One region of the Rhizobium sp. WYCCWR 11146 genome, then DNA from elsewhere that is predicted to be linked to it. Evidence: riboswitches for the same ligand, from Rfam matches in the RefSeq annotation. Region 1 holds a riboswitch; each other region holds the start of a gene.
The links. Region 1 has a riboswitch for thiamine pyrophosphate ahead of HX899_RS15265 (YkoF family thiamine/hydroxymethylpyrimidine-binding protein). Riboswitches for the same ligand answer to the same signal wherever they lie in the genome.
Positions count from the first base shown of each region.

Region 2: linked by a shared signal. The riboswitch ahead of thiC (phosphomethylpyrimidine synthase ThiC) and the one ahead of HX899_RS15265 (YkoF family thiamine/hydroxymethylpyrimidine-binding protein) in region 1 are both predicted to bind thiamine pyrophosphate.
Region 3: linked by a shared signal. The riboswitch ahead of thiM (hydroxyethylthiazole kinase) and the one ahead of HX899_RS15265 (YkoF family thiamine/hydroxymethylpyrimidine-binding protein) in region 1 are both predicted to bind thiamine pyrophosphate.

Region 1 is NZ_JACCEY010000019.1:432,108-435,378, reverse strand. It holds gene HX899_RS15275 (SDR family NAD(P)-dependent oxidoreductase) at 1-545, opposite strand, end outside; gene soxR (redox-sensitive transcriptional activator SoxR) at 657-1,121, opposite strand; partial or broken gene HX899_RS35580 (FMN reductase) at 1,231-1,320, shown strand; TPP riboswitch at 1,565-1,678, shown strand; gene HX899_RS15265 (YkoF family thiamine/hydroxymethylpyrimidine-binding protein) at 1,669-2,301, shown strand; gene HX899_RS15260 (ABC transporter permease) at 2,392-3,198, shown strand; gene HX899_RS15255 (ABC transporter ATP-binding protein) at 3,195-3,271, shown strand, end outside.
Region 2 is NZ_JACCEY010000017.1:32,231-35,501, forward strand. It holds gene HX899_RS12615 (hypothetical protein) at 166-876, shown strand; TPP riboswitch at 1,055-1,186, shown strand; gene thiC (phosphomethylpyrimidine synthase ThiC) at 1,278-3,104, shown strand; gene thiO (glycine oxidase ThiO) at 3,106-3,271, shown strand, end outside.
Region 3 is NZ_JACCEY010000023.1:233,100-236,370, forward strand. It holds gene thiD (bifunctional hydroxymethylpyrimidine kinase/phosphomethylpyrimidine kinase) at 1-516, opposite strand, end outside; gene thiE (thiamine phosphate synthase) at 513-1,148, opposite strand; gene thiM (hydroxyethylthiazole kinase) at 1,145-1,948, opposite strand; TPP riboswitch at 1,999-2,095, opposite strand; gene HX899_RS18690 (hypothetical protein) at 2,187-3,271, opposite strand, start outside.

The DNA of each region.
Region 1 (3,271 bases):
TCCGGTGCAAGCTCACGGGCAAGCGCCTTGGAATAGGTCGCAACAAAGGCTTTCGAGGCCGAATAGATCGAGGAACCGGGGCTGCCGCCGGTCAGCGCCGAAATCGAAACCGTGTTGACGATGGCAGCACCACCAGCCGCCTTCAATGCTGGCAGCAGCGCCCGCGTCAGCGCCACCACCGATGTCTGGTTGAGCCGCACGACCGCCTCATATTCTGCATCGGTGAGTGTGGCGGCGGGAAAACGACCGAGCATGGTGCCGGCATTGTTGACCAGCACATCGACCTTATCGAAGAAGGCGAGAGTATCCTCGGCAAATTGCGCGGCGCCACCGACTGCAGAGAAATCGGCATTAAGCAGCAGCGCCCGTCTTTCGGATTCAGCCGTCAGCAGGAAATCCGGCAGGTCGCGTCCCGGCTTGCGCCCGGTATGGACGATCACCTTCGCGCCGCAGTCCAGGAACTGCCGGGCCACTTCAAGGCCGATGCCGCGGCCGGCGCCGGTCACCACGACATTGCGATTTTCGAACAGTCTGGGATGGAACACGAAGCCGTCCTCCTCGCGGACAGTGCCGCCGGTTGTGTCATTCGCCATTAACATATGAGCGCGCCGACTGAAAGAAAGGCGCGTATCGATCTTTCCCGGTGAAAACAGGGGTTAGTTTTCGGTCTCCAGAAGCCGCGCGCCCGGCCCTTCCTTGCCGAGCCGGTCGCAGGGGTTGCGCAACGGACAGCTTTCGATCGACAGGCAGCCGCAGCCGATGCAGCCGGTCAGCCGGTCGCGCAGCAGGCTAAGCCGCCTGATTCGCGCGTCGAGATCATCCTTCCACAGCGCCGACAGCGTCTGCCAGTCGGCGACGGTCGGCGTGCGTCCTTGCGGCAAGGACTCGAACGCCGCCTGGATTTCCGAAAGCGGAATGCCGACACGCTGCGCCACCTTGATGATCCCGAGCCGGCGAAGCACATCGCGCCCATAGCGCCGCTGATTGCCGCGGGAGCGGATGCTCGAGATCAGCCCCTTGGTCTCGTAAAAATGCAGCGCCGAGACGGCCAGGCCGCTGCGCTCCGCCACTTCGCCAACCGTCAGGAGCTTGCCGAGCGGCGCTGCCGGAATTGTATCCATCACCTCTTGACCTCAAGAATAGTTGAGGTTTTATAACCCTTGCTCCCGCAATCGTAAAGTTCAATCGCAACAAGGAGCGACGCATGCAAACACCAGATGATGGCGAGGGCTGGAATGGTGGACACGGGCGCTTGTTACCGCCCGCAGCAATCGTCCCTATGCCGACATAGAGCGCCGCGCGTCTTTTCAGACGCGCTAAAGACGCTCTATCACTTTGAATCTACGCATAATCCTTTCCGAAAACCGATTCCGATTTTCGGGGTTATGCGCTAGCCGCCTGAGGCAGGAAGCTCCGGTTCCGTTCCCGGCAGGTACGGAACCATTGGGAACACCCGGACAGGACCTCCGTCCGGGTGTTTCCCGTCACATCAGGCTCATTCCGACCGCACGGACGGGTTCGCAATTTTGCGGTTGCGGGGAGAAACCCCCGGTGATAGTTTCCGCGCAAATAACAGGGGAGCTCCGTATTGCCGGGGCTGAGATGTGAGGCGCAAGCCTCTGGACCCTTCAAAGCTGATCTGGGTAATGCCAGCGGAGCGAGGTTCAGATGTTCTCAGGCGCACAAGTGTCACTCTATCCGATGTCCGACAATTTCGTCGGCATCATTCTCGATGCCGTCAAGGCGCTAGATCCCTATCGCGACCGGCTGCGCATCGAGACCGATGACATCTCCACACTGCTGGTCGGCCCGCCTGACATTCTCTTCGCCGCCATGCACGATCTTTTCATCGCCGCCGCAAAGACCGGCGAGCATTGCGTGCTGTCCGCTGCCGTTTCACGCGGCTGCCCCGGCGAACCCGACGACGCCATCTGCGGCATCAACCCCTCCCTCGGCCAGGCGGAGCCGCTTGCCGAGCGTATAACAGCCGCACTTGCCGCCGTTGAAACCACTGCCGAGACCGGACAGCCGACCGCCGCGCAATTCTCGCTCTACGTCATGGGCACCGGTACCCATATGGACGAGATCTATGGCTGCATCGACTTCCTGAAGCGCTCCGGCACCTTCGACCGTGCCAAGAATTTCTGCACCAGGCTCTCTGGCGATGCCGGCGCGGTCTTCGCCACCATTCGTGAGGCCTTCTTTCGCTTCGGCGAACCCGAAGGGCATGTGACCCTCGACATCACGGTGTCGGCCAATACAGCGCCGCGCGTCTTTTCAGACGCGCAAAGGACGCTGTAACACTTTAGATTGCTGCATAATTTTATCCTTAAATCGATTCCGATTTAAGGAATTATGCAGTGCCCGACGAAAGCTTGAAATCGAACGCTGATGACACCGTCAAAACCATCGGATTCGCGCCTTGCCGCGCTCCGCTCCGCTCTCTACCGGGGCATACCCGCCTTGCTCGCCGGCTGCGCCTTCTTGGCGGCATGGGAACTCTATGTCGATCTATCCGGCATCAAACCGTCCATCCTGCCGGCGCCTTCGCGCATCGTCATCCAGGGCTGGCTGAACCGCGAGTCACTGATATCAAACACCTGGCCGACGCTCGGCGCGACACTCGGTGGTTTCGCCCTGTCGCTTGCCTTCGCCTTCGCCGCCTCGATCCTCATGGATTTCGTGCCTTTCATGCGCCGGGCATTGCTGCCGATCTTCATCGCCAGCCAGACCCTGCCGCTGGTGGCGATCGCCCCCCTCGTCGTCCTCTGGTTCGGCTTCGGCCTGTTGCCGAAGATCCTGCTGGTGGCGCTCGTCACCTTCTTCCCGCTGCTCGTCGCCTTGCTGCAGGGCTATGAATCGACCGATCGCGACATCGCCGAATTGCTGAATTCGATGAAGGCGAGCCGCTGGCGTATTTTCCGCCTGGCACGGCTTCCCTCCTCGCTGCCCTATTTCTTCGCCGGCCTGCGGATCTCGATCACCTATGCCGTCGTCGGCGCGATCTTTGCCGAATATGCCGGTGCCGCCCGCGGCCTCGGGATCTATATCCTCAACGCCAAGAACAACTTCCGCCCCGATCTCGTGCTCGCCGCCGTCGTCGTCAGCGCCGTGCTGACACTCTGCCTCTTCGGAGCGACGCTATTGATCCAGCGCCTCGTCATGCCCTGGCAACAATCCGGGGAGCTGCGCCGATGAGCGATGCAATGGTTGAACTGCACAACATCTCGAAGTCATTCGACGGCATGAAGGTGCTGGGCGATATTTCACT
Region 2 (3,271 bases), on a different contig from region 1:
AAGAAAGTCTTCAGAAACCTGACCATCGTGCGGTACACGCGAGCCGCAGTTCAAACCCTGCTGCCGCTATCATATACGCGGACAACGGTCGCCCGTCGGCAAAAATCAAGGATATTTGACCCGCAAGGTTTGCCCAATTATACTACAGAAAGGATTTCATTCTCCATGTCATTATGTCCTGCGAAATGCATTCGCATCGCCGCACTTGCAGCGGCCGCCATCTTGCTGGGCACCCAGATCGCAGTTGCGCAAGAGCCTTCTATAGAATCTCAGTGGCTGAACACGCCGGCATCTCGAGTGGAAGCGCTTGCGATCCTCCAGACCTTGAATGCAAATCTCCTGAGTAACGCCAGTGCCACGTTTACCCTTGACCGCTGGTGCGCCGCGCATAAGCTCGCACCGGAAGGTTCAAAGATCGTAGCTCAGCGTGTGGGCGGGCAAGGCAAACCGGCCGATGAGCACATCCGTGATCTTCTGAGCGTCGGACCCGGTGAGTTGATCGCCTATCGCCGCGTCCGACTGGTCTGCGGCGAACGCGTCTTGTCCGAAGCCGACAACTGGTATGTACCTGCAAAATTAACTGCAGAGATGAATCAGGCGTTGAATACCAGCGATATCGCGTTTGGCAGAGCCGTTCAGGCTCTCAATTTCACTCGCACAAACCTGTCTGCCAAGTTGCTCTGGTCCCCTCTATCCGAAGGCTGGGACATGGACGGCTTAACAGCGCATGAAACAAGTTCCCCCGGCCTGCCGGCGTTCCTGCTCGAACATCGAGCCGTATTGAAACTTCCAGACGGCACGCCGTTTAGCGCCCTGGTCGAAAGCTACACGGAAAAAGTACTAGACTTTCCAGTTCCGCGTCTGCTTTCTCAATAGTGCTTCGGTATCTCGTGCATGCGACAAGGGCGCTTGTCTTGCGGAAGCGTGCCGGCCGGACGATTGCCCTTGTCCATCGTTTAACAGCGGCGACACGCACGATATCCTGTGTGTAACCTAACCCCGAGCCATCGCAGATTGTCGCTTGACAGTCCCCTCGGCAAGCCTCTACCCTTTTTGCATTCACCAGGGGGGTCCCGGCAAGGGGCTGAGATACTGCTGGACAATACGGCTTTGCCGATTGTGGCGCAGTGACCCGTTGAACCTGATCCAGTTCATACTGGCGTAGGGACGGTGCAAGCGCTCGAAGCAGTGGATTCACGCGCGGAATCCGTGCCGGCGTCTTTTCATCATTCCGGCTGAGGACTGGGTCTCCAATCGAAAACTTGGAGCCTCAAACCATGAAAATTGCCGCGAAGACCATCACCCCCACAGTCACCAAAGGCCCGCTGCCGGCGTCGCGGAAGATTTACATCCCGGGAGACATACACGCCGACATCCGTGTGCCGATGCGCGAGATCAGCGTTCATCCGACATCGGGCGAGCCGCCTGTTGTCGTCTATGATTCCTCCGGTCCCTATACGATCGAGGGTGCTGATATCCGCATCGAGCAGGGCCTGTCGCAGCTCCGCCGCGACTGGGTGCTCGCGCGCGGCGATGTCGAAGCCTATCAGGGCCGCCATATCCGCCCCGAAGACAACGGCTTTGCCAGCGGCGAAAGGCTGACGCCCGAATTTCCCACTAAACGTCAGCCGCTACGAGCCAGGGATGGCAAGGCGGTCACCCAGCTCGCCTATGCGCGATCAGGCATCATCACGCCCGAGATGGAATTCATAGCCATCCGCGAAAACCTTGGTCGCAAGGCGCAGGCGGATGCCATGGTCCGCGACGGCGAAAGCTTCGGCGCCCATATTCCGGACCATGTGACGGCGGAATTCGTCCGGCAGGAAGTGGCGGCGGGTCGGGCGATCATCCCCGCCAACATCAATCATCCGGAATCCGAGCCGATGATCATAGGCCGGAATTTCCTGGTGAAGATCAACGCCAATATTGGCAATTCTGCTGTCACCTCGTCCATGACGGAAGAGGTCGAGAAAATGGTCTGGGCGGCCCGCTGGGGCGCCGACACGGTCATGGATCTTTCCACCGGCCGCAATATCCACAATATCCGCGAATGGATCATCCGCAATTCGCCGGTGCCGATCGGTACCGTGCCGCTCTATCAGGCGCTGGAGAAGGTCGAGGGCATTGCCAAAGACCTGTCCTGGGAGGTCTATCGTGACACGCTGATCGAACAGGCCGAACAGGGCGTCGACTATTTCACCATCCACGCCGGCGTGCGGCTTCACTACATCCCGCTCACCGTCAACCGCGTCACCGGCATCGTCTCGCGCGGCGGTTCGATCATGGCGAAGTGGTGTCTCCATCATCATCGCGAAAGCTTCCTATACGAACATTTCGAGGAGATCTGCGACATCTGCCGCGCCTATGACGTCTCCTTCTCGCTCGGCGACGGCCTGCGTCCCGGCTCCATCGCCGATGCCAACGATGCAGCGCAATTCGCCGAACTGGAAACACTGGGAGAGCTGACCAAGATCGCCTGGGCGAAAGACTGCCAGGTGATGATCGAGGGCCCCGGCCATGTGCCGATGCACAAGATCAAGGAGAACATGGACAAGCAGCTCGAGGTCTGCGGCGAGGCACCCTTCTACACGCTCGGGCCGCTGACGACGGATATCGCACCGGGGTACGATCACATCACCTCTGGAATAGGCGCAGCCATGATGGGCTGGTTCGGCACCGCGATGCTCTGCTACGTCACGCCGAAGGAGCATCTCGGCCTTCCCGATCGCACTGACGTCAAGACCGGCGTTATCACCTACAAGATCGCGGCCCACGCGGCTGATCTCGCCAAGGGGCATCCGGCAGCACAGCTGCGCGATGACGCGCTCTCGCGTGCCCGTTTCGAATTCCGCTGGGAGGATCAGTTCAACCTCTCGCTAGACCCCGAAACCGCCCGCAGCTTCCACGACGAGACGTTGCCGAAGGAAGCCCATAAGGTGGCGCATTTCTGCTCCATGTGCGGCCCAAAATTCTGCTCCATGCGCATCTCGCACGATATCCGCGCCGAAGCACAGAAGGAGGGTCTGGATGCGATGGCAGCGCGTTATCGTGAGGGCGGCGGCATCTATATGCCGATAGAAACCCAACAGCAATTGGGCGAATGAGATGCGTGTGCTTGTCAAAGGCGCCGGCGTTGCCGGCCTGACGGTGGCGCATGAACTGCGCGCTCGAGATGCCGAGGTCACCGTGCTCGATCCATATGGCAGTTTCCTCGGCGCTGCATCGTGGCTCGCGGGCGGAATGTTGGCGCCCTGGTGCGAGCAGGAGAGTG
Region 3 (3,271 bases), on a different contig from region 1:
CACCGCGGCCGGGCCAAGCGCGAGCAGGCGCTCGGCCTGTTCCGCCATCTCAGCACGGTTTGTCGCCACCGGCTGGTGCAGCAGGGCTGCGGCTTCGGGCAGGTTCGGGGTCAGAAGCGTGGCCAGCGGCAGCAGCCGGCGGGTCAGCACGTCGACCGCTTCGGGCGCGAGCAGGGCGGCACCACCCTTGGCGATCATGACAGGGTCGATGACGATCGGAATGTCGCGGTGGTCAGTCAGCGCGCCGGCAACAGCGTCGGCGATGCCGGCATTGGCGATCATGCCGATCTTGACGGCATCGACGCGCACATCGGCAAAGACGGCATTGATCTGGTCGGCGACGAATTGCGGCGGCACCAGGTGCACGCCGCTGACACCTTGCGTGTTCTGCGCCGTCAGAGCGGTCAGCACCGCCATGCCGTAGACGCCGCGGGCGGAAAAGGCCTTGAGATCGGCCTGGATGCCGGCGCCGCCGGAGGGATCGGAGCCGGCGATCGAGAGAACGTTGCGGATCATGCGCGGGCCTTTCGAATTTCTGCAGCGATGCGGTGTGTGGCCGCTTCGGGATCGGGCGTGCCGCAGATTGCGGAGACGACGGCAAGCCCCCGGGCGCCCGCGGCAAACACTTGGGCGACATGATCCGCCTTGAGCCCGCCGATCGCGACAGATGGCACCGGTGAGGCCTTTACCAGCCTTGCAAGGCCGTCAAAGCCGATCGGCTGCTTGTGATCGGTCTTGGTCGGCGTCGCAAATACCGGTCCGACGCCGGTATAGTCGACAAAGCCAGGATCGACGGCGTTAGCAAGCGGCTCGCTCTCGACCGATAGGCCGAGGATCATCTCGGGGCCGATCATCGCCCGCGCTTTGCGCGCATCCATGTCCTGCTGGCCGATATGCAGGCCGTCGGCGCCGATGGCGACTGCCGCCTCGACGTCGTCGTTGACGATGAGGAGGGCGCCGGTCCCATCCAGCGCCTGTTTCAAGGCGCGGCCGGTCTCGATCATCCTGATGGTGCCGGCATGTTTGTCGCGCAACTGTACAATGGTCGCGCCGCCGGCAACGGCAAGGCGCGCGGTTTCGACCATGCCGATCCCGGCGCAGAGATCGGGGTCGAGGACGAGATAGAGCGAAAGATCGAAAGCCTTCATGCGGCTGATATCCTTGCCCTGGCGTCAAGCGTTTCGGCGTCGAGCGCGGACAGCGCATCGAGGAAGCGCCAGGAGAAGGACCCAGGCCCGGCCGCCCCAAGGGCGGCCTCCTCGCCGGCGATGGCGAAGGTTGAAAGTGCCGCGACCGTCGCGCCGAAGATATCCTCGGGTGCCGTCGCGGCAAAGGCGCCGACGAGGCAGGTGAGCGAGCAGCCGAGCGCGGTGACTTGAGGCATCAGAGCGGATCCGCCTTCGATGCGCACGGCCCGCTCGCCGTCGGTGACGAAATCCACGGCGCCGGTAACGGCAACCACCGCCCGCTGACGCTCAGCGAGCCATCGCGCCGAACCTTCCGCCTGCTCGACCGGATCGCGGCTGTCGACCCCCTGACCGCGGCTCTCCCCGCCGGCAAGCGCGATGATTTCGGAAGCGTTGCCGCGGATGATCGTGGGCTTGAGGGCCAGCAGTTCGGCGACCGCGTTGCGGCGGAAAGCCGTCGCATAGTGGGCGACCGGATCGAGCACCCAGGGCTTGCCGGCTGATGTCGCCGCCTTCGCAGCCGCCTGCATGCCGTCGATCCATTGCGTCGACAGCGTGCCGATATTAACGGTCACAGCACTGGCGATCGCGGCGAATTCGCCGGCTTCTTCCGCGGCATGCACCATGGCGGGCGAGGCACCAGCGGCGAGCAGAACATTTGCGGCGATATTCATGGCGACGTAATTGGTGATGCACTGAACGAGCGGCGGCTTCTCGCGCATCGCCTTCAGCATCGCTCCTGGTGTGGTTTTGGTCTGCATGTGGCCCCTTTCAGGCGGGGGCGGGCACGGGGCGGTTCGTGCGGGCGATGCCGCGACCCCGAGCGACTCCCTCCGCCGGCATTATCCGGTTCAGGTTCGAAGGGTGCTTCTCAGCCCGTCTGTCGACGAACGCCCCTGTCTCTCATCGCGCTCTTTTTCGCAGAGAACGGGACTGATGTCATCCTGAAAATGACAATTCCACGACTGACAGCGCCGCGCGTTTTTTTACGAAAGGCGATCAGCTGACGATCTTTGCCAACAGCCGTCCGACATCCTCGTTGTCGACATTGTTATGGGCATCCGACGCCGCCGTCTTGATGATGTACGTGTCCGCCAGGAAGGTGTTGACCTTGCCGGCCTGCGGCGCGAACACGGCATCCGTATCGTCCTCGACAGCCTGTCCCGCCTTCAGGTGTTGCGGACCGTTCGCCCCCATCGCCCCGAACTCGTCGTTGGCATCGCCGATGCTCTTGGCGATATCGCGCGACAGGCGCGACGCCAGCGCATAGGCGAGCGTGCAGGCGAGATCGTTGTGGGTGTGGGTGATGCAGATCGGGCCGGTCGGTTTGCCCACGACGTCGGGGAAGGCGCCGGCAAGGCCCGGCTTGATCTCTTTAGCGAAGCCATTGTGCGAGAAGGCGCCCTGCAGCAAAGTGAGCGAGAAGAATTCCAGCTTCGGGATCGGTGCGAGCCCGTTTGCCGCCGCCGCGACCAGCCGGGCGCCAAAACTGTGGCCGACGAGATGCAGGCGGATCGGCTGTTGCAGCACGAGCTTCGATAGCACGCTTTTCGTCAAAGCCTCGCCGACGATGCCGGCGCGTTTCTTCATTTCGTAATAGGTCAGCTGGTTCAAAAACCGCGCCACCGCCGCTCTCGGCCCGGAGATCAGGCCCGAGACGACGTCGCCGAGCCCTTGAGCCTTGCCGACGGAGCTTTCGAGGTTAAATGTCGGCGCCGCGATGAGAGCTTCCATCAGCATTTTGGCGCTGGTGGCATCGTCCGTGGCGAGCGCAATCGGCGCTGAATCCGCCTTGAGTTCGGAATCCGTTCCCGGAGAACCGAGTGCTTCGTTGCCGTTCTTGACGAGGAAAAACGATGTCGTTTCATCGAGCGTCTTCGCTGCAGCCCGCGCCGTTTGGGCCGTTGCGGCGCCATCCTGCCCGAAGAGATCCTTGAAATCCTTCAGCACGTTTTTGAAGGCTTCATCGTCAAGATCCTCAGGGTCCGCCGCCGTCCCGTCTGCCGCCAGCGTTCCGCCGCCGCCTGGCGTCACCAGTGTCTGTTCGTCGAAATCGGTGCGATAGGCCTTGGCGGGCCAGACGA